3 regions of the Streptomyces sp. NPDC058001 genome follow, and region 2 is predicted to be linked to each of the others. Evidence: riboswitches for the same ligand, from Rfam matches in the RefSeq annotation. Region 2 holds a riboswitch; each other region holds the start of a gene.
The links. A riboswitch is a leader RNA that binds a small molecule or an ion and turns the genes downstream of it on or off. The one in region 2 is predicted to bind cobalamin.

Region 1 (9,971 bases), on a different contig from region 2:
CCCCCAGGTCACTCCACCCGGCCTTCGGCGGCGCCGGACTCCGTGTCGTCGTCGGGCAGGTGGACGTCGTTCACGGTGACATTGACCTCGACGACCTCCAAGCCGGTGATCCGTTCCACCGCCGCGATGACGTTCTCGCGCACATCGCGGGCGACGTCCCTGATGGCCACCCCGTACTCCACGACCAGGTCGAGATCGAGCGCCGTCTGCCGCTCCCCCACCTCGACCTTGACGCCGCGTCCGACATTGGGCCGGCCGCCCGGAACCCGGTCACGGACCGCGCCGAGCGTACGGGACAGGCCGCCGCCCATCGCGTACACCCCGGGGATCTCCCGCGCCGCCAGTCCGGCGATCTTGACGACCACGGCATCGGCGATGGACGTCTTGCCCCGGTCGGCGGCCGGTTCGCTCACGCCCGCCGTGCCGCCGCTGAGGGTCGTGGATCCCTGGTTCGCCGACGCCCGGGGCGAACTCGCTTCAGCAGACAGGTTCTTGACGTTCGAAGGGGCCTGCGGCTCTGCCTGCGTGGTCATGTCGGGGTCTCCTCGCTTCGCGTGCTGTGCGCTTCTGCCACCGCCTAGGACACCAGGGCGGGGGCCCTGTTACGCGGATTCCCCGAAAACTTCCGCGCACGCGCGAGGGCGCTCGACTCAGCAGCGGGTTCAGGGCTCGGGGCTCATGGGCTCGGTCAGCTCGGCGGATCGTGCGCGCCCTCGCGATAGCAGGTCGTAGCGGGCGAAGGTGTTCACGAACGCGGTGTCGACCCCTTCGGCATCGAAGATGTCCAGCAACTCGCCCAGATACGCGGCCTGTTCGTCCTCGTCCCGGATGTACTCACCGTCCAGCCGGACCGCCCTGCCGTCCGCGCCCCACTGGATGATCAGGTCCCCACGTCCACCCTTGTCGGCCGCCCCGCGATGGGTGGTGCACCCGAACTCGGTGACCGCGAAGGGCTTTTCCCGCGCTACTAGGGACCGGATGCCGGTACGGAAGCAGTTCGGAACCGGTGAGGAACACGACCTCGGCACCACTCCCCCGACCGAAGACCAGGGCCCTAAACGGAGCCCTCCGCCTCGCTGTTGACGCGGCTCGCCAACCGTTCGTACCGCTGCCGGGCCGCCTGCGGAGTGCCGAGCCCGAGCCCGAAGGCGATCTCCTGCCACGTCATGTCGCGCCCCCTGGCCATCCTCAGGAGCCCGGCTTCGAGTTCGTCCAACTCGCCCCGCACCAGCGGTACGAGGCTCAACGCGGCGGTGATGTCGGCGTGGTCCACGGCCGGTTCACCGTCATCGGGCAGCGCGGCCCCACTGAGCAGGAACGCCACGAGCCGTACAGCCTCATGCGGACCGAGGACCGACGGGTGCACCTGCCTACGGCGCTGCTCATCGGTGGCCGCGTGCCGCTCGGCGATCCGGAACAGAGCCGCGTACACACGCTGCGCACGCGCCTGTTCGGGCCTCGGGGGCGTGAAGGGATCGATGGCTTCCATGGGACAAGAATGCGGCTGCACACGAACCGATGTCAACGAATTATGTTGAACAATCTGTTCAAAGTACGCTCTACGCCCTGCCCGGTAATTGGGGCACCGGCGTCGGACGGCAGCTGATGGGAGCCGTGTTGACGGCGCTCGAAGAGGCCGCGTACCCGCACGCCACCCTCTGGGTCCTGGAACGCAATGAACGCGCCCGGCGCTTCTACGAGGCCGCCGGCTGGCACGCGGACGGCACGGCCGTCATCGACACCACCGGCGGAGCCCCCCTCAACAAACTCCGCTACCGCCGCCCGCTCCGGACGGATCGCTAGCCGGAGAGCAGCGTCACCTGGGGCACACCCGTGCGCGGGTGCGCGGTGATGTCCGCCTCGACCCGGTACACCTCCGACAGCAGCGCGGGGGTCAGGACCTCCGCGGGAGTGCCCATGGTGACCACCCGGCCGGCGTCCAGGACACAGAGCCGGTCGCAGAACGTCGCGGCGAGATTGAGGTCGTGCAGCGCGACGACGGCCGTGACACCGAGGCGGCGGACGAGCCGGAGCGCGTCCAACTGGTGCCGCAGATCAAGGTGGTTGGTCGGCTCGTCAAGGACCATCGTCCCGGCCCGCTGGGCAAGCGCGCGGGCGATCAGGACGCGTTGCTTCTCACCGCCCGACAGCCGGTCGAAGGGCGCGTCCGCGAGGTGGGCGGCGTCGAGTTCCGTCAGCGCGGCCGTGACGAGGGCGCGGTCGTCGGAGTCGTCGCCCTCGAAGGGGCGTTTGTGCGGGGTACGGCCCATGGCGACCACCTCGTACACGGTGAGTTCGAAGTCGCCCGCGTGGTCCTGCGGTACGGCGGCCAGTCGCCGGGCCAGGCGTTTGCCGGGCGTCCGCCAGACATCGGCGCCGTCCACGAGGACCCGCCCGTACGTGGGGCGCAGCGCGCGGTACACCGTCCGCAGGAGGGTGGATTTGCCGGCGCCGTTCGGACCGACCAGACCGACCACCTCGCCCGGAGCCACCGCCAAGGACACCTCGTGGACGAGGGGCCGGCCGTCGACGACCACCGAGACGGCGTCGATGTCCAGCGTGCCGGGTTCGAGTGAGTCCGTCATACCGACCTCCCGCGCATCAGCCAGAGGAAGAACGGGCCGCCGACCAGCGCCGTGAGAATGCCTACGGGAATCTCCTCGGGCCTCATCAGCGTGCGCGCGGCCAGATCGGCGGCGATCAGGAACGCGGCGCCCAGCAGTGCGGCGGCCGGCAGCGCACGGCGATGGTCGGCGCCCACCAGGAGCCGTACGACATGCGGCATGATCAGGCCGACGAAACCGATCTGGCCGCTGACCGCGACGATCGTGCCGATCATCAGCGCGACCAGCGTGAACAGCGCGGCCCGGAAGCGGTGCACGTCCAGGCCCAGCGCCGTGGCCGCCTCCTCCCCCGCGAGCAGCAGATTCAACGGGCGGCAGACACCCAGCAGTACGGCGGTGCCGAGCAGCACCGCGCCCGCCGGAATCCACACCATCGTCCAGGTGGTGCCGGCCACCCCGCCGAGCATCCAGCGGAGCGCCGACTGCGTCTTGTGCGGATCGTTCGAGGTGACGATGAGGAAGCTGGCCACCGCCGACAGCACCTCGGCCATGGCCACGCCCGCCAACACAAGCCGTACGGTGGTCATCCGGCCGCCGGAACGGGCGAGGAAGTACACCGCGATCAGCGCCGCCAGCGCACCGCAGAAGGCGGCGATCGGCAGCGAGAACGCACCGAACAGCGTCAGGTTGAAGACCAGGACGAGAACCGCGCCGACGCTCGCGCCGGAGGACACGCCAAGCAGCATCGGGTCGGCGAGCGGATTGCGGACCAGCGCCTGCAACGCCATACCGGCCACCGAAAGACCCGCCCCGACCACCGCGCAGAGCAGCACGCGGGGCAGCCGGACATCCGTGACGATGGTCTCGCGCGCCGCCGACCAGGTCGGTTCGACCAGACCGGGATGGACCTGGTGGAGCAGGATGCCCCAGACGTCCCCCGCCGGAATGCCGATCGAACCGGCCGCGATACCGAAGGTCGCCGCGACCAGCACGAGGGCACCGAGCCCGGCCAGGACCAGGGGGTAGGGAATCCGACGACGGCGGTACGTGGGTGCCGAAGCCGGTACGGGTATGGGTACCGGCACCTCGGTCGTCCCGGCCGCCCCGGTCGTCTCCCCCACTCCGGTCGTCTCGCTCGCTCCGGTCACCGGAAGCGTTCCGGATGGAGTTGCCGGGCCAGCGACTCCACCGCCGCGGGTACCCGTACGCCCAGCACGGTGGACGACAGGGGCAGCACCGCGAACCGCTCGTTCTTGATCGCGGGCACATCCCGCAACGCCGGGTTGGTGAGCAGGAACTTCTTCTTCTGCTCGACGGTCTGGTCACCGTAGTCATAGATGAGGATGACGTCCGGCGCCCGATCGGCCACCTGCTCGAACGACACATCACCGAACGCCTTGTCGACGTCGGCGAAGAGGTTCGTCGCGCCGGCCCGCTCGATCATGGCGTTGCCGATGCCCGTACCGCCCGCGGTGAAGGCGGTCTTGTCGCCGCTGTCGTACACGAAGAGCTTGACCGGATCCACGCCGTCGAGGCGGCCGTCGACTCCGTCCAGCGTGGTGTGCAGCGCCTTCACCTGCCGCTCGGCCCGCTCCGGGACGCCGAAAACCTTGGCGACATCCCGGATCTCCTTGTCCACCATGGACATCGTCACGGCCCCGGACGCACAACTCTCCCCATTCAGCCGGGTGTTGATCCCCGCCTTGGTGAACGTGTCCCGGCTGCGCCCCTCCTTCTCGTCGAAGGTGGACGCGAAACCGCCGTACACGAAGTCGGGTTCGGCGGCGAGCAGCGCCTCGTAGGACGGGTACTCCTTGGCGAGCACCTTGATCTTGTCGTACGCGGGTCGGTACGCGGGGAGGACCGCGTCGTCGAGATAGCCCGTACCGATCACCGACTTCTCCAGACCGAGGGCGAGCATCACCTCGGTCGCGTGCTGGTTCAGCGAGACCGCGCGCCGGGGCGGTCGCTCGTACGTCGTCTTCACACCGCAGTTGGAGACGGTGACCGGGAAGCCCTTCACGGCCGGTCCCTCCGCGTCGCCGGATTTCTCCCCGGCGCTTCCGCCGCAGCCGGATGCCAGCAGGACCGAGGCCAGGAGCAGGGGGAGCGGCAGGCGCAGGCGCCGGGGCAGGGAGAGCGAGCGTATGCCCGTCGTCATGGGACGGTTCCTCTCAGGGCGGAGGGGGGTTCCGGCGGTCATCGCGCGTCCCTGGACGAAGGGCGGGCCACACGGCACGGGCACAAGCAGGGGCACTGGCACGGGCACGGGCACCAATGGCCCCGGCGGTTTCGCGGCGATCGGTTTCGCGGCGATCGGTCTGTCGGCGGTCCCGTCCCCGGGTTGCCTAGCAGGCATGCCGAACCACCCTCCTCCAGGGAAATCCGCCCTGGGTTCATCGAGGTGGCGACCGCGTGAGTCTCCTGGCTCTCGGGTCGAGGCTCGTCCCGGCCTTCCCACCCGTTTCCGGGCAGTGGCCTCGTATGGGACTCGCTCGCCGATCACAGTGGCGGGACCGCGCCGGATTCACACCGGCTTCCTCGTCCGCCGTCGCCTTGTCGCCGAGCATCATCGCACCCGGCGCACACGCCCCGTCATCCGGCCATGGCTCCCGGCTCCCGGCTCCCGGCTCCCGGCTCCCGGCTCCCGGCTCCCGGCTCCCGGTCCGGCCTACGGCATGTCAGGACGCCCGCGTGACCTTGATCGACCACACTGCCGCTCGTGACCGAAACATCCGGAGGTCGGGACGCGGCGTCGGCGGGGCCGCCCGGACCCGCCGCGCGACTGCTGGAACTGGACGAGGAACAGCAACGCGCCCTGCGCCAGGTGGGCCGCGAGTGGGGTGAGGTGTCCGCGCCGCCCGAGACATGGCGTCGCGCGCTGCCCGTGGACCCCGACCTGGGGAAGTTCCCGCCGCGGGCGCAGCTCCAACCCGCCCGGTTCGGACGTCTGGTGGCCCTGACGCCCTTGGGGGCGCGTATGCCGGGCGAGCAGATCGACGAGGAGGAGGAGCCGCCCGCCGGGCGGCTGGGGCGCGCCGGGGCGTGGAGCCGGCGGATCCTCCTCGGTACACCGCTGAAGAGTTCCGCCCTGGTGTCCGAGCGGATGCGCAAGCTCGTCGCGCTGCCCGTGCTGTCCGCCGACGCGCTGTCGTCGGTCGCGTACGGTCCCGAGGCGATGCTCGCGGTCCTCGTGCTCGCGGGCACGGCGGGGCTCGCGTACTCGTTCCCGATCTCCGCCGCGATCGTGTTCCTGATGCTGGCGGTCGGCCTGTCGTACCGGCAGACGATCCGCGCGTACCCGCACGGCGGTGGCTCGTACATCGTGGCCGGCGACAATCTGGGCCCGGTGGCCGGTCTGGTCGCCGCGGCGGGTCTGATGACCGACTACGTGCTGACCGTCGCGGTGTCGATCGCCTCGGGCGTGGCGGCCATCACCTCGGCGATTCCCTCGCTGGCCTCGGACACGGTGCTCATCGGCGTCGTCGTGATCGTCGTTCTGCTCGCGGGCAATCTGCGCGGTATCCGGCAGGCGGGCGCGCTGTTCGCCGCGCCGACGTACGCGTTCATCGTCGCGATGTTCGCGCTCATCGTGGCCGGGCTCGTCGACTCGGCGGGGACTGACTTCCGGCCGCAGCCGACCCCGGCGGTCACAGCCACCGAGGGCGCGACGCTGTTCCTGATCATGCGGGCCTTCTCGTCCGGCGCCACCGCGATGACCGGTATCGAGGCGATCTCCAACGCGGTACCGGCGTTCAAGCCCGTCGAGTGGCGGCAGGCCCGTACGACGCTGACCTGGATGGTCGGGCTGCTCATCGCGATGTTCGCCGGGATCATCGTCGTCATCCATCTCACCGGTGTGGTGCCCAGCGGCAAGGAGACGATCCTCTCCCAACTGGCGCACCTCAGCTTCGGATCCGGCTGGATGTACGTCTTCGTGCAGGCGGCCACCGCGGCCGTGCTGCTCCTCGCCGCGAACACGGCGTACAACGACTTCCCGCGCGTACTGTCCCTCCTGGCGCGGGACGACTACGCGCCCCGGACCTTCATGCGCCTGGGCGACCGCCTCGCCTACAGCAACGGCATCATCGTCCTGTCGCTGGCCGCCGCCCTGGTCTTCGTGGCGTTCAACGGGCAGACGGGGGCGCTGATCCCGCTGTACGCGGTCGGCGTCTTCCTCGCCTTCACGCTCTCGCAGGCCGGGATGGTCGTGCACTGGTGGCGGCTGCGGGACCGGCACTGGCGCAAGAGCATGTGCTTCAACGCGGTGGGGGGTCTCCTGTCGGCCGTGGTGTTCATCACCGCGGGTATCAGCAAGTTCACCTCGGGCGCGTGGGTGGCGATCGTCGCCGTCGGCCTCTTCCTGCTGGTGACGCTGCGGATCCGCCACCATTACGCGACGGTCCGGGAGGCGTTGCGGCTGCGCCCGCACACGGTGGAACTGCCGGCACCCGGCGCGGAGGGCCCGCCTTGCGTACCGGTGCGCCATGACGAGCCTCCGGAGGGAACCGAGAAGGGCGGGGACAAGGGAGACAAGGGGGACAACGGTGAGAACGAGGAGTCGCCCGAGGAGATCCGGAACCTGTCGGTCGTCGCCCTCGCGACCCTCGACCTGGCGGGCATGCGCGCCCTCGCCTACGCGGCGTCACTCCGGCAACCGGTACTCGCCCTCCACATCAGCCTCACGCCCGAGGAGGCCGAACGGGTGCGCGCGTACTGGACGTTGTGGGGCGACCACCTCCCCCTGGAGATCGTGGTCTCCCCCTACCGGGCGACCGTCGCCCCCCTCGTCCACTACATCGAGGCCCTGCACCGCCAGCACCCCGACCTCACCCTCACGGTGATCCTCCCGGAACTCGTCACCCGCCACCGCCGCCACCAACTCCTCCACAGCCGCACCGCCACCCGCCTGCGCCGGTCCCTGCGCCCGGTCCCGAAAATCGTGATCACGACGGTGCCGTTCCATGTGTAGGCGTTCGGTGAGTAGGCGTGCGTAGCTGATGGGTGATCCCATCCCCGTCGCTACTAGCTGTGGACTCTTCGCATACCGGGGAAGGCGGCGTGATGATCAATGAGCGGATACGGGCGGCCGGGCTTGAACGGGGATGGCTGACCCAGGGGAAAGGCGCCGCGGAAGTAAGCCGCGCCGGCCGCGCAGCCCCGGGTGACGGTCGTTTCGAGGTCTCCGAGCGCACGTACCGCGGGTGGGAGTCCGCAATCCCGGGGTGGCCACGGCAGGACTGCGTAGCGGCGCTGCGGACGGCATTCGGCACCGGGCCTGAACTTCTGGGCTTTACAGTCACGGCAGCTGTAGTTCGTGATCTTACGGTTCGGTGATCATCCGACCGCGGTGGTCAACCAGCCGCAGCAACATCTCCCGACTCCGTGGTCGCGGCTTGGTCGGTCGCAGTACGGTCATCGCATGGACGAGCACACAGCCGTGGTCGTCGTCGGCTATCCCGGCGCAGAGCTGCTCGACATCGCCTGCCTGACCACGGCGTTCGACTATGCGAACCGAGCTGGAGCCACGCCGGCCTATCGGGTGCGTGTGGTGACACCGGCAGGTCGGCCGATCGGCTGCCAGTCCGGACTGACACTGCAGGCGCAAGGCGCCCTTGAGCGGCTTCGCGGACCGGTGGACACGGTCGTCGTGTCGGGCGGTGAGGGGCACGAGGCGGCCGCTGCGAACAGCGGACTGGTCGCGCATGTCCGCCGGCTGGCGCATGTGGCCCGACGTGTCGCGTCGGTGTGCACGGGCGCCTCGGTACTCGCCGCGGCCGGACTGCTCGACGGTCGTCGCGCCACCACGCACTGGCTGTTCGCCGACCTGCTTGCCGCCAGCTATCCCGCGGTCCGCGTGGACCCGGCGCCCATTTACATCCGCGACGGCCGCGTGACAACGGCGGCCGGGGTCAGCAGCGCGCTGGACCTGGCGTTGGCGTTCATCGAGGAGGACCACGGCGGGGAGCTGGCCCGCCAAGTGGCACGTGGCCTGGTCACATACCTCCAACGACCGGGAAACCAGGCACAGATGAGTATGTTTGTCGCCGCTCCGGCCCCAGCCAACGACCTGATACGCGAGGTGGCGGCGATGATACGCAACGCGCCGGACGCCGACCTGCGGATCACCGCGCTCGCCACCCGCGTCGGCGTGAGCGAACGCCACCTCACCCGTCTCTTCCTCGCCCACACGGGGCAGACCCCGGCCCGCTATGTGCGTCTCGCGCGGACCGAAGCCGCCGCGCGTCTCCTCGCGTCGAGCCGGCTGTCCCTGGCTCGGATCGCCGCCCGCTGCGGCTTCACGTCCGCCGAGACGCTGCGCCAGGCTTTCGTGGCCCGGTACGGCGTCACGCCCTCGCACTATCGGGCCTCCCAGGTGAGCAAGCCGGTCGGTCAGGCCACCGCCACCACAACGGCGCCAAACCCCAACGGCACGTCCAGCAGCATGCAGAACTCGGCCAACGACTTGGGCACCACCTCATTGCGCAGGTAGTGGAGCAGATCCCATGCGGCGTGCGCCACCAGCACCAGCCCGGCCAGCGCCAGTCCGAGCCGTGGCGCAAGGAAGAGCGCGGCCACCGCTAGGCAGCCGTACCCGAGCAGGGCGACGGTCTGCGCGGTGAGAGCAGGGCGGGACACGCGTGTGACCAGGCCGACGACAACGAGCGTCAGGGCCGCGATCCCGACACCGCCCCACCACACCAGGCCGGCCAGTTCGCTGACGACGACCACTGCAGAGCCGCCGGCGACTCCGGCCCAGGCCATCCACGGCCGGTTCAACGCCGCCGCGCCGAGGTAGCAGAGCGTGGCCACGCACAGCACGATCGCCACCGATTCCCGCTGAACGCCGGTGGCGAGCTGGAAGACAGCGGCCGCCAGCCCGAGCGCACTCGGCCAGCGGTACAGGACAGCGTGTCGGCCGCGTGCTTCAGCAGTCGCGGCCACGGGTTTCGCAGTTGTCATGCCGACGACCGTGCCCGCCACGCGGCCGCCGCGTCGAGTCCACACCGATCAGCGGTCCGGAATCCTGGGAAAGCTGTCAGCCAGACCCGTACGCGGCGTCCAGCCGCACGGACACAGCAGTTGCGGTTCTTGATCACGCTGGTCTCGTCACGTCGTCGCGGCGGAGGCGACGTTGTTCCAGTGGCGGTGTGCGTCGGTCGCCCGGTGCTGGTGTTGGCGTCGCCACGCGGACCAGTGCGGCAACTCGTGGCCCCGTCGCTCCACCCCAACGACAGCGCGACAGCTGTCTTGGAACCCCTGGGGGGAGGTCTCCCTCGCCGACATGCAGCTCGGCACGACCTTGTCCAGCCTGATCGGACGGATCACCGACGACACCCCCGATATCCTCGGTATCTCAGGGACGTTCGGTCAGCACGACCTCATGGTCGAACTGCTCGACGCCGC
Region 2 (9,971 bases):
AGGGCACTCCGCGCTACCCCGTCGTCCCCAACGACTGAGTGGCTGACTACCATCTGACAGGACGACAACTGGGCCTGGTGGCACGGTAGTTGCTCCCGAGCATCCCTGTGACATGACAGCGGCGCCCCTCCGGGAACGGCTTCCGGAAGGGCGCCGCGGCCGTGTGCGGGGAAGGATCAGGTCACTGATGATCCAAAATCAGTCACTTAAGGGGACGTTCCAGGCGCCCTGGGGTAGTGAATGGAGCAAATCTGTTCCCTGAACGGTCAGTTGTAGTGCTGAATGGAAAGCGCGGGGATACGCAACGGCGCGCGCCCGGCACAGCGGAAGGGGTGTCCGCGCATCAGGCAGCTGAGAGGGGTTTGTTCGTGCCTGCTTTCCCACACGGCACCACACCGACACAGACTGCGGTCCCACCGGCGCTCTCGCTTCCGGTGATCGAGGGTGCATTTCCTCGTCAACTGCATCCGTATTGGCCCAAACTTCAGGAGAACACCAGGGACTGGCTACTCGAAAAACGTTTGATGCCGCCCGACAAGGTCGCGCGGTACGCGGACAACCTGCGGTACACGGATCTGATGGCCGGGTACTACATGGAAGCACCGGACGACGTCCTCCAGGCCATCGCCGACTACAGTGCGTGGTTCTTCGTCTGGGACGACCGGCACGACCGTGACGTCGTGCACGGCCGGCCCGAGGCGTGGCGGGAGCTGTGTGTGCTGCTGCACGCGGCACTGGAGTCACCCCGGCGCCATCTGCACCACGAAGATCCCCTGGTCGCGGGCTTCGCGGACAGCATGGTGCGGTTGTACTCGTTCCTGGGCGAGAGCTGGAACGCCCGTTTCGCACGGCACTTCCACGATGTGATCGAGGCGTACGACCAGGAGTTCAGGAACCGGACGACCGGACGGGTGCCCGCGGTCAAGGAGTATCTGGAGCTGCGCAGGTTGACCTTCGCGCACTGGATATGGCTCGACCTCCTTGAGCCGACCGCGCGGTACGAAATACCGGAGAGTGTCCGCGAACATTCCGCGTACCGGCGGGCCGCACTCGCCTGCCAGGATTTCGCGGCCTGGTACAACGACCTCTGTTCGCTGCCCAAAGAACTCGCGGGCGACGAATACCACAACCTCGGAATCAGTCTCATTCAGCACGAGGGAATGACACTGGAAGAGGCAGTCGTCGAAGTGCACCACAGGGTGACAGGCTGCATTTCCGAATTCTTGGCGGCGGAAGAGGAAGTGAGCCTTTTCGCGGACGAGTTGGCGGACGGCACCCAGCGCGGCGACGCCCTGGCGGCAGCCGTGCGGCTGAACGTCTCGAATATGCGGAACTGGTTCAGTTCCGTGTACTGGTTCCACCACGAGTCCGGTCGGTACCGGGTCGACAGCTGGGACGACCGGTCCACACCGCCCTACATCAGCGATCAGGCAGGTGAGGAATGAGCGTCGAATCCACCCTCTCCACCACGGCGGGCCCCGACCGGGAACCGCCACCGCCGCCCTACGCCCGGGGCGGCGCACCGCTGCTCGGGCACGCCTGGAATCTGGCGCGCGACCCGCTGGCCTTCGTGGCCGGGCTGCGCGACAGCGGCGATCTGGTCCGGATCAAGCTGGGCCCCAAAACGGCGTACGCGGTGTGCGATCCGGATCTTGTCGCGACGCTCCTCAAGAGTCCCGACTTCGCGGTCGGCGGCGCCCTGTGGGACACCATGGAAATCCTTCTGGGCAAGGGCGTGGCGACCAGTAACGGGTCGCTGCACCGGCGCCAGCGCCGGATGATCCAGCCCGCCTTCCGGCCGGACCGCATCGCCGACCACGCGGCCGTCATGGAGGAGGAGGCACAGGCCATGGCGGGCCGCTGGGGCGCCGGCGACACCGTCGACATCGCCGACGAGGTGTTCCGCACGGCGGTACGGATCGTGGCGCGGTCGCTGCTCCAGGTCGACTCGATCGACGAGCGCGCGGACCGGCTCAGCAGCTCGCTGCACGAGGTGTTCGGCGGGCTGTACCGGCGGATGATCCTTTCCGTCGGGCCGTTCTACAAACTGCCGCTTCCTGCCAATCGGCGTTTTGCGCACGCATTGGCCGATCTGCACCGGCTTGTCGACGAGATCATCGCCGAACGGCGCGCTTCGGGCGCCGATCCCGGGGATCTGCTGTCGGCATTGCTCGCGGCAAAGGACGAGAATGGTGAAACGCTCAACGAGCAAGAGGTTCATGACCAAGCGGTCTCGCTCCTCGTGGCCGGTGCGGAAAACGTCGCCTCGACCCTCACGTGGACCTTCCACTTGCTCAGCGAGCACCCCGAAGAGGAAAACCGGCTCTGCGCGGAGGTGGCGGCCGTCGTCGGTGACGGACCGGTCACTTTCGGCTCACTGCCGAAGCTGACGCACACGCGCAATGTCATCACCGAGGCGATGCGGATACGGCCCGGTGTATGGATTCTGACGCGCCGCGCGATGGCCGATACCGAACTGGGCGGGTATCGCATTCCGGCCGGGGCGGACATCGTCTACAGCCCCTATGCGATGCAGCGGGATCCACGTTCATTCGTGCGGCATCTGGACTTCGATCCGGACCGCTGGATGCCCGAACGGGCAGGTGACGTGGGGCAGTCGGCGATGATGCCGTTCAGCGTCGGTAACCGCAAGTGTCCCGGTGACCACTTCAGTCTCGCGGAGATGGCGATCATCCTGACGACGGTGACGCGGCGCTGGCGGCTGCGGGTACTGCCGGAAACCGACTCGACCCCTCGGATAGGCATCACGCTTCAGCCAAAGAGGCTGCGGCTCCGGGCAGAGGCTCGGGCAGAGGTCCCGGGGGCCGGTCCGGCCTGAGCCCGTCGCTGATTCCGCCGGACCCTCGCCGCAGTGGTTGGGTCCGGTGGAATGGGTGACGGGCTCAGTGGGCGGTCAGAGCGCTCGGACCCCGGAACGTGCGGCGGTACGCGTGCGGGGTCGTGTTCAGTACCCGGAGAAAGTGGTGACGCAACGTCGCGGCGTTGCCGAATCCCGAGCGGCCGGCGATCGAGTCCACCGTGTCGTCGGTGCCCTCCAGCAACTCCTGTGCCAGCAGCACCCGTTGGCGCAGCAGCCAGCGGTACGGCGTCGTCCCGGTCTCCTGCTGGAATCGCCGCGCGAACGTCCGTGGCGCCATGTGGGCCCGCTCCGCCAGCTCCTCCACCGTGACCGCCCGGTCGAGATGCCGCCCCATCCAGGCCAGGACCTCGCCGACGGTGTCGCACGGCCCGTCCGGCACCGGACGCTCGATGTACTGGGCCTGCCCGCCGTCCCGGTGCGGCGGCACCACCATCCGCCGGGCGAGCGCGTTGGCCACCTCGGACCCGTGCTCCTGCCGGATGATGTGCAGGCACGAGTCGATCCCGGCGGCCGACCCCGCCGAGGTGATGACGGTGCCCTCGTCCACGTACAGCACATCGCGTTCCACCCGGGCGCGCGGATGCCGTACGGCGAGTTCGTCCGCGTGCCGCCAGTGCACGGCGCAGCGCCGGCCGTCGAGGAGTCCGGCGGCGCCGAGTACGAAGACGCCGGAGCACACCGACATCACCCGCGCGCCCCGCTCGGTCGCCCGGCGCAGCGCGTCGAGCAGCTCCGGGGGATACGTACGGGCGGTGTCCGTACCCGCCGGGGTGACCGCGATCAGGTCGGCCGTCTCCAGGCGTTCGAGGCCGTGCGGCACATGCAGGCTGAACCCGGCGTGCGTCGACAGGACCGGGCCCTCGGCCGACGCCACCGCGAAGTCGTACACCGGCAGTCCCTGGTCACTGCGGTCGAGGCCGAACACCTCGCACACCACGCCGAGTTCGAAGGGATGCACCCCGTCGAGCAGGACCGCGACCACGTTTTTCAGCATGCCGGACAGTCTGCCGCAGCGGTGGCAGTAAATCGAGGGTGTATGACAATTCTGCCACTGCCGGTGGGGTCGGGATCGCGGCACAGTAGCGGCATGAACGCACTCCTGGACTACCTGACCGTCGGCGCCGTCTTCCTCCTCCTGCTCGCGCCCTCCGCCTACGGCTTCCTGCACGAACGCCGGATCGACCGCCAGCTCCGAGGGGCGGAACGGTCCGGCACCGAAGCACCGGACCGCTCCCTCCACCTGGCCGCGTAACCTCCGGCGGCCTAGAACTCGTCGTCGAACGACACCGAGCCCTCCACCGCCACCTGGTACGCGGACGGGCGTCGCTCGAAGAAGTTCGTCAGCTCCTGGACACCCTGGAGTTCCATGAACGAGAACGGGTTCTGCGAGCCGTACACCGGGGCGAACCCGAGCCGCTGCAACCGCTGGTCGGCGACGCACTCCAGGTACTGCCGCATCGACTCGGTGTTCATGCCCGGCAGTCCCTCGCCGCACAGGTCGCGGCCGAACTGCAACTCGGCCTCGACCGCCTCCTTGAGCATCGCGGTGACCTGCTCCTGGAGCCGGTCGTCGAAGAGGTCCGGCTCCTCCTTGCGTACGGTGTCGACCACCTCGAACGCGAACGACATGTGCATCGTCTCGTCACGGAACACCCAGTTGGTGCCCGTCGCCAGACCGTGCAGCAGCCCGCGCGAGCGGAACCAGTAGACGTACGCGAAGGCCCCGTAGAAGAACAGGCCCTCGATGCAGGCCGCGAAGCAGATCAGGTTGAGCAGGAACCGGCGCCGGTCGGAGCGGGACTCCAGCTGGTCCAGCTTCTCGACCGAGTCCATCCACTTGAAGCAGAACTCGGCCTTCTCACGGATCGACGGGATGTTCTCGACCGCCGCGAAGGCCGCCGTCCGGTCGTCCGGGTCGGGCAGATAGGTGTCCAGGAGCGTCAGATAGAACTGGACGTGCACGGCCTCCTCGAACAACTGCCGGCTCAGGTACAGCCGCGCCTCGGGGGAGTTGATGTGCTTGTACAGCGTGAGCACCAGGTTGTTCGCCACGATCGAGTCGCCCGTCGCGAAGAAGGCGACCAGGCGTCCGATCATGTGCTGCTCACCGGGCGACAGCTTCGCGAGGTCGGCGACGTCCGAGTGGAGGTCGACCTCCTCGACGGTCCAGGTGTTCTTGATCGCGTCCCGGTAGCGCTCGTAGAAGTCCGGGTACCGCATGGGCCGGAGCGTCAGCTCGAACCCCGGGTCCAGCAGGTTCTTCTCGGCGGCGGGTTCAGAAGCGGTGGTCATTACTGGCATGCCTCGCAGGACTCGGGGTTCTCCAGGGAGCAGGCGACCGCGTCCGCGTCGGGCGCCGGCTGCTGTACGGGGATGGGGGCGGTGGCCTGGGCGGCGCGGGCGATCCGGGTCGCCGGGCGCGACCGCAGGTAGTACGTCGTCTTCAGCCCCCGCTGCCACGCGTACGCGTACATCGAGCTGAGCTTCCCGATGGTCGGCGTCTGAAGGAACAGGTTCAGGGACTGCGACTGGTCGAGGAACGGGGTGCGGTCCGCCGCCATGTCGATGAGGCCGCGCTGCGGGATCTCCCACGCCGTGCGGTACAGCTCCCTGACGTCGGCGGGGATCCACGCGAAGCCCTGGACCGAGCCGCTGGCGTCGCGCAGCGCCTCACGGGTGCGCGCGTCCCACACCCCGAGCCGCTTCAGGTCCTCCACCAGATAGGCGTTGACCTGGAGGAACTCCCCGCTCAGCGTCTCGCGCTTGAAGAGGTTGGAGACCTGCGGCTCAATGCACTCGTACACCCCGGCGATGGACGCGATGGTCGCGGTCGGCGCGATGGCGAGGAGCAGTGAATTACGCATCCCGGTCGTGGCGATACGTTCCCGCAGGGCCGTCCAGCGCTCGGGCCAGGTCAGTTCGGCACCGTAGTGGTCGGGGTGCAGCACCCCGCGCGCGGTGCGTGTCTTCTCCCAGGCAGGGAGGGGGCCGCTCCGCTCGGCGAGGTCCGCCGACGCCTCGTACGCGGCGAGCATGATCCGCTCGGCGATCCGGGTGGACAGGGCGCGGGCGGCGGCCGAGTCGAAGGGCAGCCGCAGGCGGAAGAAGACGTCCTGGAGGCCCATCGCGCCGAGGCCCACCGGGCGCCACTTGGCGTTGGAACGGCCGGCCTGCTCGGTCGGGTAGTAGTTGATGTCCACGACCCGGTCCAGGAAGGTCACGGCGGTCCGTACCGCGTCGTCCAGGCGCTCCCAGTCGATGCCGTCGCCGGAGCCCGGCGTGACGAACGCGCCCAGGTTGACCGAGCCGAGGTTGCAGACGGCCGTCTCGCCGTCGTCGGTGACCTCAAGGATCTCCGTGCACAGATTCGAGGAGTGCACGGTGTGGCCGGGCTCGGCGGTCTGGTTCGCGGTGCGGTTGGCGGCGTCCTTGAAGGTCATCCAGCCGTTGCCGGTCTGCGCGAGGGTGCGCATCATCCGGCCGTACAGGTCCCGCGCGGGGATCGTCTTCCTCGCCAGGCCCGCGGCTTCGGCGGCTTTGTACGCGGTGTCGAACGCGTCGCCCCACAGGTCGACCAGTTCGGGCACGTCGGCCGGCGAGAACAGCGACCAGGGGGCGTCGGCGGCGACCCGGCGCATGAACTCGTCGGGGATCCAGTGCGCGAGGTTGAGATTGTGGGTGCGCCGGGCGTCCTCGCCGGTGTTGTCCCGCAGTTCGAGGAACTCCTCGATGTCGGAGTGCCAGGTCTCCAGGTAGACCGCCGCCGCGCCCTTGCGCCGGCCGCCCTGGTTCACGGCGGCCACGGAGGCGTCGAGGGTTTTCAGGAACGGGACGATGCCGTTGGAGTGGCCGTTGGTGCCGCGGATCAGCGAACCCCGGGCGCGCACCCGGGAGTAGGAGAGGCCGATACCGCCCGCGTGCTTCGACAGGCGGGCCACCTGGTGGTAGCGGTCGTAGATGGAGTCCAGCTCGTCCAGGGGGGAGTCCAGGAGATAGCAGGACGACATCTGCGGGTGGCGGGTACCGGAGTTGAAGAGCGTGGGGGAGGAGGGAAGGTAGTCGAGGCGGCTCATCAGACCGTAGAGCGCGGCGACCTCGTCCACCGCGCGGGCGCTGTCGTCCTCGGCGAGTCCGGACGCGACGCGCAGCATGAAGTGCTGCGGGGTCTCGACCACCTTCCGGGTGATCGGGTGCCGCAGCAGATAGCGGCTGTGCAGGGTGCGCAGCCCGAAGTAGCCGAAGCGGTCGTCCGCGTGGACGTCGATCAGCGCGTCGAGACGCTTCGCGTGCAGGGTGACGAACGCGGCCGTGCGGTCCGCGATCAGGCCCTCGCGGTGACCGGTCGCGACCGAGTCCGAGAAGGAGCGCACGCCCTGCGACGCGGCTTCCTCGGCGATGCCGATGGTGAGCAGCCGGGCGGCGAGCCGGGAGTAGACCGGGTCCTCGGAGATGAGACCGGCGGCCGACTCGGTCGCCAGCTCCCGCAGTTCGGCACGGTCCGCGCGGGCGGAGCGTCCCCGGAGCGCGGCGGCGGCGACGCGTCCCGGGTCGGCGCCGGGAAGGTCGGCCGTCAGGGCGGTCAGGGTGCGCAGCAGCGCGGCACCGGGACCGTCGTCCGCCGGAACAGTCGCATTCACCGGAACGGTCACTGAGGCCGGATCGGCTGGCGCGATGGTCACGTGAAGCTCTCCCTCGCTCGGCTCTGGGCCTCGGACGGGGGAGCGGGGCACGCGGACGTGGCCGCGTGCGGCGGCGCGCCGCGTCCACCGACCCATTCCTCGGGGCCCGGACGTCATGTCGGTACCCGGACCGGTCGGACCGGGTACGCCGTCGGCAGGTCATCGGACTCACGGGTGCGCGAATGCGGACCAGTACACCGTTGCGGGACAGTTCCGGACTTGCACCGGATTCCCCTGCGGCGACAGCGAGCATGAGCATACATCTTGTGCCGGGTCCGGGAAGCACCCCCACATGTTGTGTCGGATAGAGTCCCGGAGGCCAGGAACTGACGGCGTGGGGAGGGCCTGTGGGGGCACGGAGACGGCCCGTGGCGGCCCTTGTGGCGGCGCTCGCACTGTCCATGACGGCGGCGGCCTGCGGGGGCGGCGAGCGGCCCGTGGGAGGCGCCGGGGCGGCACGGACGACGCCCGGCGCGGCTGCCGGCACCGCCCCCGGAGCGGACGCTTCCGCCGACCCGGAACGCGTCTTCACGGACACGGAGTTGGCCGGCGCGCTCGTCCCGCGAGCGGAGTTCGCCCGGGGCCTGAAGGCGTACGACGACGGCCCCCGCGAGGGCTGGTTCGACGCGAACCCCGCATACCGGCCCGGCGTCTGGTCGGAGTGCGCCCAGCAGCACCCCGGGCCCCGGATCACCGCGTACCGCGAGGAGTTGCCGGAGTACCGGGGGAGCAGCGCGCGTGACGCGGCCGTCGCCTGGGCGCGGCCCGAGGACGCGGGGGAGCCGGGTGCGGCGCCCGATGCGCTGGTGATCCAGCGGCTGATCTCGATGCCCGTGCGGGACGCCGGACGCTATCTGCGGCTCCAGTACGACCTGTACGCGTACTGCGCGGCGTACGACGCCGACTCGAACGGGGCCGCCACGCCCGTGCGGCACGAGGTGCGGCGGCTGGGCGGACTGGGCGACGAGGCGATCCTGGTCCGCGAGGAGACCCTGGGCACCGACGGCACCGGGCCCCGGTACACGGTGTGGGCCCGGGTCGGCACGGTGCTGCTCGGCGTCGGCGAGGCCACCGGCGAGGAGAAGGCGAAGCGCTGGGCGGCCCTGGTGGCGCGGCGCGTCGCACAGCGCTTGTACGACATGCCCGCGCCACCGGGTACCGGGTGACGACTTCCCACGCGCCGCCGGGGTGCGGTCAGCAGCAGCGGAACCCCTGTCGGGGGTCCGCCTCCTGACGGTCCGTCCGCTCCCGTTCGAAGGTTCGCCGGGACGGCGCGGGCGCGTCCGGATGGTCTTTCCGTACGTGTGCGACATACCGGTCGTACGCTGACTCGTCCGTCAACTCCCGTACGTACCACCGCATCCAGCGCAGTACCCGCACTCCGCGCACCAGCATCACGGCACCCGCTCCGCTTCCGCCGCCAGCTCCAACTTCTCCTGGGGAGTGGCGAACAGGCCGTCCGGGGCGACCAGCTTGGACTCGACGTACGGTGTCTCGCTGAGCCGGCTCGCCTCAGGGTTACGGATGTGCCGGACGCAGACCCATGCCGCGTCGGCGATCACGATCACGATGAGCAGCGCGAGGGCGGCCGTGAGGACGCCGTCCACGGTGGAGTTGGTGACCACCGTGTGCATGTCGTCCATGGTCTTGGCGGGCGGCAGGACCTTGCCCGCGTCGATGCCGTCCTGGTAGTTCGCGCGCTGCTGGAAGAAGCCCACCCGCGGATCGCTGGAGAACACCTTCTGCCAGCTCGCGGTGAGCGTCACCGTCGCGTCCCAGATCAGCGGAACCCCGGTCACCCAGGCCCACTTGAGCCGACCGGACTTCACCAGGAGGGTCGTGCAGACGGCGAGCGCGACGGCCGCGAGGAGCTGGTTGGCGATACCGAAGACCGGGAAGAGCTGGTTGATCCCGCCCAGCGGCTCGTGCACGCCGACCCAGAGGAAGTAGCCCCACAGCGCCACCACGATCGCGCTGGTCAGGACGAGCCCCGGCTTCCAGCTTATGTTGCGGAACGGCTTGTACACATTGCCGAGCATGTCCTGGAGCATGAAGCGGCCCACGCGCGTACCGGCGTCCAGGGCGGTCAGGATGAAGAGCGCCTCGAACATGATCGCGAAGTGGTACCAGAACGCCCGCAGTCCGTCCCCGGTCACCTTCGAGAAGATCTCCGAGACGCCGACCGCGAGCGTCGGGGCACCGCCGGTGCGGGACAGCAGCGACTCTTCCTCGACGGCCTTGGCGGCGGCGGCCAGGTCCTCCGGCGAGATCGTGTAGCCGAACCCGGCGACCGCCTGCGACGCGGACTGCACCGAGTCGCCGATGACCCCGGCCGGCGCGTTCATCGCGAAGTACAGCCCGGGGTCGATGATGCAGGCCGCGATCAGGGCCATCACGGCCACCGATGACTC
Region 3 (9,971 bases), on a different contig from region 2:
CGGAAGCCGTCGGACTCCAGCGACCCGTGCCAGTGGGTGCCCCACACGGCGCCCGAGCGGCAGCCGTCCAGGGGGCGTCCCCGGTCGTCGGTCAGGAAGACGTCGCCGCCCCGCACGTCGGCCACGCCGTGATGGATCTCGTATCCCTCCACGCGCTCGCCCAGGGCCCGTCCGGACGGGCGGGTGAGGGTCTTCTCGCGGGCGAACCGGACCCGCACCGGCAGTAGCCCCAGGCCGTCCACGGCGCCCGCGCGTGACTCGACCTCGTCCTCGATGTGCTCGCCCAGGAGCTGGAATCCGCCGCAGATCCCCAGCACCGGACGCCCCTCGGCGGCCCTTCTCCCCAGCGCCCCCGCAAGCCCCCGTTCTCTCATCCACTCCAACGCCCGTACCGTGCCCCGGGTTCCAGGAACGATCACGAGATCCGCGTCGGCGAGTTCCTCCGGCCGGTCCACGAAACGCACCACGACGCCCGGCTCGGCGGCCAGCGCGTCGACATCGGTGAAGTTGGACATCAGGGGCACCGCGCACACGGCGATCCGCAGCACGTCGTCGCCGAGCGGGGGCGCGACCACGGACTCACGGACCGTGCCGCGCAGGGAGACCCGCAGTCCGTCCTCCTCGTCGATGCCCAGGCCGTGCCGGTAGGGGAGCACGCCGTACGTGGCACGCCCGGTGAGGCCCCGGAGCATCTCCAGGCCCGGTTCGAGGAGCGACACGTCACCGCGGAACTTGTTGACCAGGTACCCGGCCAGCAACTCCTGGTCCTCCGGCGCCAGCAGGGCCGTCGTACCGAAGAAGGACGCGAAGACGCCGCCTCGGTCGATGTCGCCGACCACCAGGACCGGCAGCCGGGCGGCCCGTGCGACGCCCATGTTCACGATGTCCGTGCGCCGCAGGTTGATCTCGGCGGGACTGCCCGCCCCTTCGCAGATCACGGCGTCATGGCTGCGCCGCAACTGCTCCAGGCAGTCCACGACGGTGTCGAGCAGGGCCTCTCGCCGACCACCGCGCAGCCCTTCCGTGCGGGGGAGCCCTTCTGCGCGGGGAAGTCCTTCCGTACCGGGTTGCCCATCCGCACCGGGCGGCCCCGCGAGATCCCCGGGCCCTCCCGGCCGGCCGAAGAAGCCGCGCGCGCTCAACTCGCCCACCGGCTTGCCGAGCAGCACGACCTGGCTGCTGCGGTCGCTGCCCGGTTTGAGCAGCACCGGGTTCATCAGCGCGGTCGGTTCGACCCGCGCTGCCTGTGCCTGCATCGCCTGGGCCCGGCCGATCTCGGCGCCCTCGCGCGTGACGAACGAATTCAGGGACATGTTCTGCCCCTTGAACGGCGCGACCTTGACCCCTTGCCGCGCCAGCCACCGGCAGATCCCGGCGGTCACGACACTCTTCCCGGCGTCGGAGGTGGTCCCGGCGACCAGCAGCCCCCCACCCCTGCGCGCGCCGCCGGCGCCTGTGCTCCCGCTCATGACCGTCCCCCCGCGCGCGTGCGTCTCGCCGCACGTGCCCACACCAGCCGTCCGGCCACGGCCACGCCGAGCGCGAGCCCGCCGACCCGCCGCGACAGCCGTACCGCCCGATCGATGTCCGACACCTCGACGGCGCGTCCCCCGCCGTTGAGCACGGGCCGGTGCTCGACCCGGCCCCCGTAGGAGAGGGTTCCCCCCAGCCGTACGCCCAGGGCGCCCGCGAACGACGCCTCCACGGGGCCGGCGTTGGGGCTCGGGTGCCGTCCCGCGTCGGCACGCCACGCGCGCGTGGCGCCGCCCGGGTCACCTCCGGCGAGCACCGCGAGCGCGGCCGTCAGGCGGGCACCCGGAGCGCCCACGACGTCGTCCAGTCGCGCCGACGCCCACCCGAACCGCCAGTGGCGGGGCGACTTGTGACCCACCATCGCGTCCAGCGTGTTGACGGCACGGAATCCGACCAGACCGGGCACGCCACCGACGGCGCCCCACACCAGCGCGCCCACGACGGCGTCGGAGGTGTTCTCGGCGACGGACTCCACGACGGCCCGCGCGATCCCGGGACCGTCCAGTGCCCGCGGGTCGCGCCCGCACAGATGGGGCAGCCGCTCCCGGGCTGCCTCGATGTCCCCGGCGGCCAGTGCCCCGCCGATCGCCCGTGCCTCCCGGCCCAGGGTCGTCCCGCCGAGCACCGACCAGGTGGCGGCGGCGGTCAGCGCGACCGACGCGGCCGGAGACGTCCGTACCGCACGGGACGCCAGCGCGGCGGCGCCCACCGCGCCACCGGCGCACACCGCCGTGTACAGGGCGCCCCACGCGCGATGGTCACGCCACAGGAACTGTTCGACGGCGCCGGCGGCCCGGCCGAACACGGCGACCGGATGACCTCGGCGGGGATCGCCGAGGATCAGATCGCCGAGCAGACCGGCGGTGGCGCCGTAAGCGAAGACTCGCTCGGCACGCATGGGTTCAGCCCGCCGAGACGCCTCGGGAGACGGGTACGGGGGGTGCGACCGGCATCAAGGGGTCGAGGGGGCCGAAGGGCAGGGGAGACGGGCAGCCCGGCATCGCGCTATGTCCTCACTCAGGGTCCGCGCCCTGGTTCGACGGACACGACGGCGAGAGTCTCCTGGCTCCCGGATCCGCGGCTCCCCCGGTCTTCCAGCCCTCGCGGGCCGTGACGTTCGGTGGGGGAGCGCTCCCCGGTAACAGTGGCGGGACCGCACCGGATTCGCACCGGTTTCCTCTCCTGCCGCCGTGATGGCCCCGGCAGTCCACCACGCCCCGCGAACACCCGTCAACTCACAGTTGACCTGCGAAGGGAGAGTGTGCGAAGCCCCACACGCGCGAGTGGGGTGCGGGACATCACACATGTCCCGCACCCCACATGGAGTAAGTCCTGCGTTGTTGTCGCTGTCAGGCGACGATCAGATAGATGCCGTATCCGACGGCCGCCGCGCACAGCGCGAAGCACGCGTACGCTGCGGCGACCGCCGTCGCGCCACCGCCGCGCGCGGGCGTCCCCTGAGGCGTGGTGGCGTCGGCCGCCGCGGCCTCACCGCCCGCCGCCGGGGCCGGACCGCGCTGCGAGAGTCCGACGATGCCGAGCGTGAACAGGCCCACCAGGGCCACCGTCACCACGAGGCTGACGCCGAACACGGAGCCGAGAGCTGCCCAGTCGATCTTCATGGCTGATGGTTCCTCACACCGTGGCGGCCCGCGGCGCGGGCTCAGCGGAAGGGCCGTTCCCGGCCGGGATGGTCGTCTTGAGTTCCTCGTCCGACGGTCCGTCGGCGCTCGCTTCGGCGGCCGGCTCCGGGGCGGCGTGGTCGCCCACCCGGGGCGGCGTCACGGTGGCGACGGTCGGGGTGACCAGGCCCGCGGGCTCACCGTCGACATCGTTGACGTTGTCGTGGGTGACCGGCTGGCGGCGGGACAGCGTCCAGATCACGGCCGAGCCGATGATCAGGAGCGCGCCGGTGACGACGACGCCCCAGGTGCCCTGCTTGGTGAGCAACTCGGCGCCCGCGCCGACCAGTCCGGCGGCCGGCAGGGTCAGGCCCCAGGCGACGAACATCCGGGTGGCGGTGGACCAGCGGACCACACCGCCCTTGCGGCCGAGTCCCGCGCCCATCACGGCGCCGGAGCAGGACTGGGTGGTGGAGAGCGAGAAGCCCAGGTGCGAGGAGGCCAGGATGACCGTCGCGGCGCTGGTCTGGGCGGCGAAACCCTGCGGCGGCGCGAGATCGGTGAGGCCCTTGCCCATGGTGCGGATGATGCGCCAGCCGCCGAGGTAGGTGCCGAGCGCGATGGCGACACCGGCGGAGGTGATGACCCAGACCGGCGGGTTGGAGCCCGGCACGAGGACACCGCCGGTGACCAGGGCGAGCGTGATGATGCCCATGGTCTTCTGCGCGTCGTTGGTGCCGTGCGCCAGCGAGACGAGGCCCGCCGACGCGATCTGTCCGGCGCGGTAGCCCTTGGCCGTCGCCCGCTCGTCGGCGCGGCGGCCGATGCGGTACGTCAGCCGGGTGGCGAGCATCGCCGCGAGACCGGCCACCAGGGGCGCGGCGATGGCGGGCAGCAGTACCTTGGTGACGACCGTCGAACCGTTCACGGACGACCAGCCGGCCGACATGACGGCCGCGCCGATCAGACCGCCGAACAGGGCGTGCGAGGAGCTGGACGGCAGCCCCACGAGCCAGGTCAGCAGATTCCAGAGGATGGCGCCGACGAGCGCCGCGAAGATCACTTCGGTCCGCATGCCCTCTTCGCTGATGATCCCGCCGGAGATCGTCTTGGCGACCTCCACGGAGAGGAAGGCACCGACGAGATTCAGCACGGCGGACATGGCCACCGCCGTCTTGGGCTTCAGAGCGCCGGTCGAGATGGTCGTCGCCATCGCGTTGGCTGTGTCGTGGAAACCGTTCGTGAAATCGAACACGAGAGCGGTGACGATCACGATCCCGAGGAGAAGCGTGATGTTTTCCATTTACCCAGGCTTCTGTTGGACGTCAGTGGCGGTTGGAACGTAGGCAACCTGAGTGAACGGAAGATGAACTCAATAGGGCGCTGTGGTGTCTCCGTCCGGTGTGACGGTATTCCGTGTACGCCCGCCCGTCGACCCGCGTACGCCCCGGCTTCCGGAACCCGACGCCCCGTGCCGCCCGAATGCCGGGTTCCGTGCCCTCCGCGCCCCGCCGGGACGGTCCGCGCTACCCCTGCGCGAACTTCCTCAACTGCGCCATCGACCCGTTGAAGAGATTCTGGTCACCCGGCAGGCTGCCCCTCCCGTTGTCGTACTGCCAGAAGGTCCAGTAGCCCCAGCCGGCGGGCAGGGTGCCGGGCGACGAGCTGTAGCGCGCCACCCAGAGCGCGTGGTCCGAGGCGAAGGCACGACTGGCACCGGTGCACTCGTTCCACCAGTTCGTCGTCGTGTAGATGACGGGCCGTCGGCCGGTGAGGCGGTCGACCTCGTCGCTGAAGGACCGGATCCACGCGACCATCCGGGACGCGCTGAGGCCGTAGCAATTCTTCGAGTTGTACGGGTTGTGCTCGATGTCGAGCGCCGGTGGCAGCGTCCAGCCGTCCGCGCGCCAGTCGCCGCCGTTGCGCACGAAGTACGCGGCCTGTGCCGAGCCGGACGACCGGTCGGGGAGCGCGAAGTGGTACGCCCCGCGCACCAGACCCGCGTCCCGCGCGCCGTCGTACTGCTGCCCGAAGTACGGGTTGCGATAACTCGTGGCCTCGGTCGCCTTGACGTAGACGAATCGCGCGCCCTTGTCGTGGGCCGCCGGCCAGTTCACGTTCTTCTGATGCGACGAGACGTCGTGCCCCTTGGGTTTGTCCGCCGCCGAGACCGGTACGCCCGCGAGGGCCGTGCCCCCGAAGGTGAGCGTCGCCAGGGACACCGCGAGCGCGCGGAGCCGGCGAAGGGTCGAAGTGCGGTCACACGCCATGAATCCCCCGGAGGTAGTGGAGAACGTGCATGCCTGCCCGAAGGGGACGTCACGGACGCGCGTGTCCCCGCAGATACGCCCGTTCGGCCCCCTGGCCCGGTACTTTTCCCGGCATGGCGCGTACGGCGGACGAAGCGGCGGACGAAGCGGTGAGCGATGCGGTGGCGCGGGCCTGGGGCGACCTCGTCGCGACGGCCCGCAGAACGGTGACCGAGGGCCTGGTCGTCGGCACCTCGGGCAATGTGTCGGTACGGGTCGGCGACACCGTCCTCGTGACGCCCAGCGGGGTGCCCTACGACCGGCTCACCCCCGGCGACGTGCTCGGCGTCGGACTCGACGGCGAACGGGTGCTCGGCGATCTCGTCCCGACCAGCGAACTGCCGATGCACCTCGCGATCTACCGCACGACCTCCGCGCGGGCCGTCGTCCACACCCACGCCGTGCACGCCACCGCCGTCTCGACCCTGGTCCCCGAACTGCCGCTGATCCACTACATGGCCGCGGCGCTCGGCGGCCCGGTCCGCGTCGCGCCGTACGCGCTGTACGGCTCGGACGACCTGGCCGCGCACCTGCTCACCGCCCTGGCCGACCGCACCGGCTGCCTCCTCCAGAACCACGGCACCCTCACCTACGGTGACTCACTCAGCCAGGCGTACGACCGCACGGCGCAACTGGAGTGGATGTGCGAGGTCTGGCTGAAGGCCGCGGCGGTTCCCCACCACACCCCGTCCCTCTTGACGGAAGTCGAGGTGGCGGAGGTGCGGGAGAAGCTGAGGGGCTACGGGCAGAAGGGCTAGTGCTCGGTCGGGCCGCACGCCGGTGTTCTCCTCCGCCACCGGAGTGGCATAGGGACCGAACCAGTCGGAAACTGGACAGGTGGGTCCAGCCAAAGCAACCGCAGCCACCGCGGCCCTCACGGCAGTGGGGGCGGCAGCCCTCGGCGGCGCCGCCATCGCCGTGGGCCGCTACGCCAGCGACGCGGCACTCAAGGCACCCCCCGGCCGCCCCCTCCCCACCGAGCCCCGCCTCACGGTGCACGCCACCCGTCCGGGCCGGGTCACCCTCACCCGCTCCCTCGCCTCCCTGCGTCCCGGCCGCTACGGCCTCTCGGGCGACGGCGTGCACGCCGTCGTGGGCCCGGTGGTCGCCGACGCGGCGGACACCGCGGACACTGTCGTACGCCGGCTCGAACGCGTCACACACGGCACCCTCGAACCCGGCGCGAAGGCATGGCTCACGCCGCAGGTGTACATCGGCGACCCGGGCAGCGCGCTCGGCCTCGACCACGCCGACGTCGACGTACCGGGCGAACTCGGCGGGCTGCCCGCCTGGTTCGTGCCCGGCTCCCGCGACACCTGGGTGATCACCGTGCACGGGCTCGGCACCACCCGCGAGCACCCGATGGTGCTGATGGACTTCCTGCACGGCCAGCGCTTCCCCGTACTCGACGTGGCCTACCGCGGCGACCTCGGCGCCCCGCCGCTGCCCGACGGCCTCGGGCACCTCGGCGCGACCGAGTGGCGTGACGTGGACGCCGCCATCCGGTACGCCGTGCGCTACGGCGCCGAGCGCGTCGTCCTGCACGGCTGGTCCATCGGCGCCGCGATGGCCCTGCGCGCCGCCGCGTACTCCCCGCTGAAGGACCGGGTCACCGGTCTGGTCCTGGACTCGCCGGTGCTCGACTGGGAGACCACGCTGCGCGCCCTCGCGTCCGCCCGGCGCACGCCCGGTCCCTTGCTCCCGCTCGCGGTCCGTGCCGCCGAGGGCCGCACGGGCCTGGTCGCCGGGCACGGGCGGCAGAACGGCGGACCGCTCCTGGACGGCGTCGCGCCCGAGGCCGTCACGGTGCCGACCCTGCTCGTGCACGGCCCCGGCGACACGGTCGCCCCCTGGCGGCTGTCCCGCCGCTTCGCCGCCCGCCGACCCGACCTGATCACCCTGCACGCCGTGCCGAACGCCCCGCACGGCGCCATGTGGAACGCCGACCCGGACACCTACGAGGAGGTCCTGCGCCGCTTCCTCACGCCCCTGATGTAGCGCCACGGGCCCCGGACCCGATCCTCCGTTTCCCCTCGGTGGAACCCGCCTCGATCCACGGCGGAGGGCATGGCGGTCTACCCGCGTGGCGTTCCGTTTGGGTTTTCGGACCGTCAACCGGAAGACTGCTCCCGTGACGTCCCGTATCCCGCGCGACTCCAGGCTCCGACTCGTCCGCCCGCGACCCCTTGCCGCCGCTCCCCGCGCGGTCGGCCAGCGGCGCTCCCGGCGCCCCGCCCCGCGTCCCCCCGAGGGCACCCCCGCCCCCGCCGAACTGGCCCGCACGGCCCGCGCCGGGCTCGCGGGCCCCGTCCGGGTCGCGCGTTGGGCCGACACCGAACTGCGCCCCGACCGCGACCGCCGCGGTAGGCCCCCCGGCACCGGCACCACCCCGGACGGCGGCGGCACGCTGTCCGACATCACCGCCGAACGCGCCGCCACCGACCTCGGTCTGACGGTCAGTCAGGTACGCGCCGACTGGGACACCGCCCGCCTCGCCGGTCTGGTCGAGGTGCACGGCGACTACGCGCGGCCCGGCTGGCGGCTGCGCGCCTGGGACCGCGACGACTCGGCCGTGCTGCGCGGCTGGGTCGCCCTCTTCGACGCCTGGTCGCTGGCCCACCCGGAACCGGCCGGACCGCAGCCCGCGGCCGTCGCCGAGGTCGTCGAGGCCATGCCGCAGCTTCTGTCCTTCCTTCAGCTGTCGGCGGGCCCCGTGCCCGTACCGCAACTGCTCGACCTGCTGGAACAGCGCGTCAAGGAACTGCGCACCGAGCGCTGCGAGATCCCCTACGGTCCGCAGCCCGAGCCCACCGCCCCGGACGACGCGGCGCTGCCCGAACTCCTCGACTGGGCCCTGCACGCACTGGCCGCCGTCGGCGCGCTGACCTGCGCCGAAGGACAGGCCACCCTCACCCCGCTGGGCAGTTGGGCGGTCTGGGTCAAGCTGGAGCAGATCTGCGTCGCCGCGCAGAGCCCGGTGGGGAACATCGAGCAGTCCGCCGACGGCATGCTGCGCGGCTGCGCCGGGCTGCGGCCCAACGCCGCCCGCGCCGAGTACCGCGCCTGGCTCGCCGCCCGCACCGTCGGCAGCGCCGTCACCGAGCTGCTCGACGCCGCGCGCGGCGAGGACGCCCTGCTGCGCGGCCTCGCCTTCGAGGCGCTGCGTGTCGTCGGCGCCCCCGCCGAGGCCGAGGTCCGGCAGATCATGGACGAGCCGTCGCTGCGGCCCTACGCGCTGCTGTGGCTCGCCGAGATGGAGGGCGTCGACCCCGAGGACATCCACGCCGTACTGACCCGGGACGAGGCGACCTGGCTCTGGGTGGACACCGCGGCGGCCGTATCGGACCACGGGGACGCCGAACTCCTCGTACGCCACCTGGAGTCCGCGGTGCAGCCGACCGTCCCCGCCCTCCTCGTCGAGGTGCGCCGCGTGGGGCATCCCCGCACCGTCCAGGTGCTGGTCGCGCTCGCCGCCGCCCATCCCGACCCGGCGCTCGCCAAGGCGGTGCGCAGGGCCGCCTTCCAGGTGCACACCGGAGGCGCCTGATCCGGACGGAAGCCCCCGCGCGCGGATCCGGTGCGGCTCAGCCGTGCAGGTCCGGTGCGTAGGTGCCGAAGCTCCACACATTGCCCTCGGCGTCCCGCGCCATGTAGTCCCGCGAGCCGTAGTCCTGGTCCGTCGGGGGCATCAGGATCTCCGCGCCGTGCGCCACGGCCCGCCGGTGGTGGACGTCCACGTCGTCCACCACGACATAGATCCCGGCGGGGCCCGCGCCCTTCATCGCGCCGTCGAAGAGTCCGCCCCGCCCCTTCGAGCCGAGCATCACCGCGCCCGCGCCATGGGCCAGTTCGGCGTGCGTCACCTGGCCGCCCTCGCCCTCGTACACACTCACCTCCGTGAAGCCGAACGCCTCCGTGAGCAGTTTGATCGCGGCCTTCGCGTCGGCGTACAGCAGCGTCGGGTAGATGGTCGGGCGTCCGCCGTTCTTGTCGGCCATGGGAATCACTCCTCCTGCGGTTATCAGTTCGTGACCTGCCGAGCAGTCTGGCACCCGGCACTGACAACGACCCGGCGAAGCCGCCGCCGAACGGGGGACGTGCCGCGACGGGCCCGCCGTGTCGTGTCGGGTCCGGGGGCCGCGCGCGAGTGAATGCGGTGCCGGGTCGACCGAGGGGACTGAGTGGCGGCTGTGTCTTTCGCAGTGTTCGCAGCGTTCGGAGTGTTCCAAGCCTCCGACGTGACGGAACGCGGAACGCCCGCTCCGCACACCGGCACCCGCCCCGGGGCCGTGCCCGCACCCCGCCAGGAACCCCCGCGCACGCCGGCGCGTCACGTCCGCCGCGCGCGCCGCCTGCTGACCGGCCTCCTGGCACTCGTCGCCGTCCCCCTGCTCGCCGTCGCCCACGAGGCACGCCCCGCGCCCTTCGGTGACCGTCTCGCGCTCCACGCGCACGTGGCCGCCGACCGGGCGGTGCCCCTGCCGCACGGCTGGACCTACGCGCGCGA

Region 1: another riboswitch for cobalamin. It lies ahead of ACFVT5_RS12125 (ABC transporter substrate-binding protein); the one in region 2 lies ahead of ACFVT5_RS31165 (ribonucleoside-diphosphate reductase subunit alpha).
Region 3: another riboswitch for cobalamin. It lies ahead of ACFVT5_RS23070 (cobalamin biosynthesis protein); the one in region 2 lies ahead of ACFVT5_RS31165 (ribonucleoside-diphosphate reductase subunit alpha).

The regions. Positions count from the first base shown of each region.
Region 1 is NZ_JBHVQT010000004.1:515,989-525,959, forward strand. It holds gene ACFVT5_RS12095 (Asp23/Gls24 family envelope stress response protein) at 9-533, opposite strand; gene ACFVT5_RS12100 (hypothetical protein) at 663-1,028, opposite strand; gene ACFVT5_RS12105 (DNA-binding protein) at 1,055-1,489, opposite strand; gene ACFVT5_RS12110 (GNAT family N-acetyltransferase) at 1,519-1,803, shown strand; gene ACFVT5_RS12115 (ABC transporter ATP-binding protein) at 1,800-2,585, opposite strand; gene ACFVT5_RS12120 (FecCD family ABC transporter permease) at 2,582-3,649, opposite strand; gene ACFVT5_RS12125 (ABC transporter substrate-binding protein) at 3,709-4,725, opposite strand; cobalamin riboswitch at 4,982-5,109, opposite strand; gene ACFVT5_RS12130 (APC family permease) at 5,287-7,536, shown strand; gene ACFVT5_RS12135 (GlxA family transcriptional regulator) at 7,987-9,057, shown strand; gene ACFVT5_RS12140 (hypothetical protein) at 8,958-9,527, opposite strand; gene ACFVT5_RS12145 (hypothetical protein) at 9,850-9,971, shown strand, end outside.
Region 2 is NZ_JBHVQT010000013.1:239,880-249,850, reverse strand. It holds gene def (peptide deformylase) at 1-38, shown strand, start outside; gene cyc1 (epi-isozizaene synthase) at 369-1,445, shown strand; gene ACFVT5_RS31185 (cytochrome P450) at 1,442-2,839, shown strand; gene ACFVT5_RS31180 (helix-turn-helix domain-containing protein) at 2,904-3,875, opposite strand; gene ACFVT5_RS31175 (hypothetical protein) at 3,969-4,133, shown strand; gene ACFVT5_RS31170 (ribonucleotide-diphosphate reductase subunit beta) at 4,145-5,173, opposite strand; gene ACFVT5_RS31165 (ribonucleoside-diphosphate reductase subunit alpha) at 5,173-7,560, opposite strand; cobalamin riboswitch at 7,696-7,865, opposite strand; gene ACFVT5_RS31160 (hypothetical protein) at 7,929-8,726, shown strand; gene ACFVT5_RS31155 (YbdD/YjiX family protein) at 8,755-8,955, opposite strand; gene ACFVT5_RS31150 (carbon starvation CstA family protein) at 8,955-9,971, opposite strand, start outside.
Region 3 is NZ_JBHVQT010000009.1:64,074-74,044, reverse strand. It holds gene ACFVT5_RS23075 (cobyric acid synthase) at 1-1,469, opposite strand, end outside; gene ACFVT5_RS23070 (cobalamin biosynthesis protein) at 1,466-2,431, opposite strand; cobalamin riboswitch at 2,589-2,714, opposite strand; gene ACFVT5_RS23065 (hypothetical protein) at 2,883-3,155, opposite strand; gene ACFVT5_RS23060 (anion permease) at 3,169-4,458, opposite strand; gene ACFVT5_RS23055 (lysozyme) at 4,682-5,425, opposite strand; gene ACFVT5_RS23050 (class II aldolase/adducin family protein) at 5,539-6,222, shown strand; gene ACFVT5_RS23045 (alpha/beta hydrolase family protein) at 6,302-7,462, shown strand; gene ACFVT5_RS23040 (hypothetical protein) at 7,596-9,011, shown strand; gene ACFVT5_RS23035 (VOC family protein) at 9,049-9,462, opposite strand; gene ACFVT5_RS23030 (hypothetical protein) at 9,703-9,971, shown strand, end outside.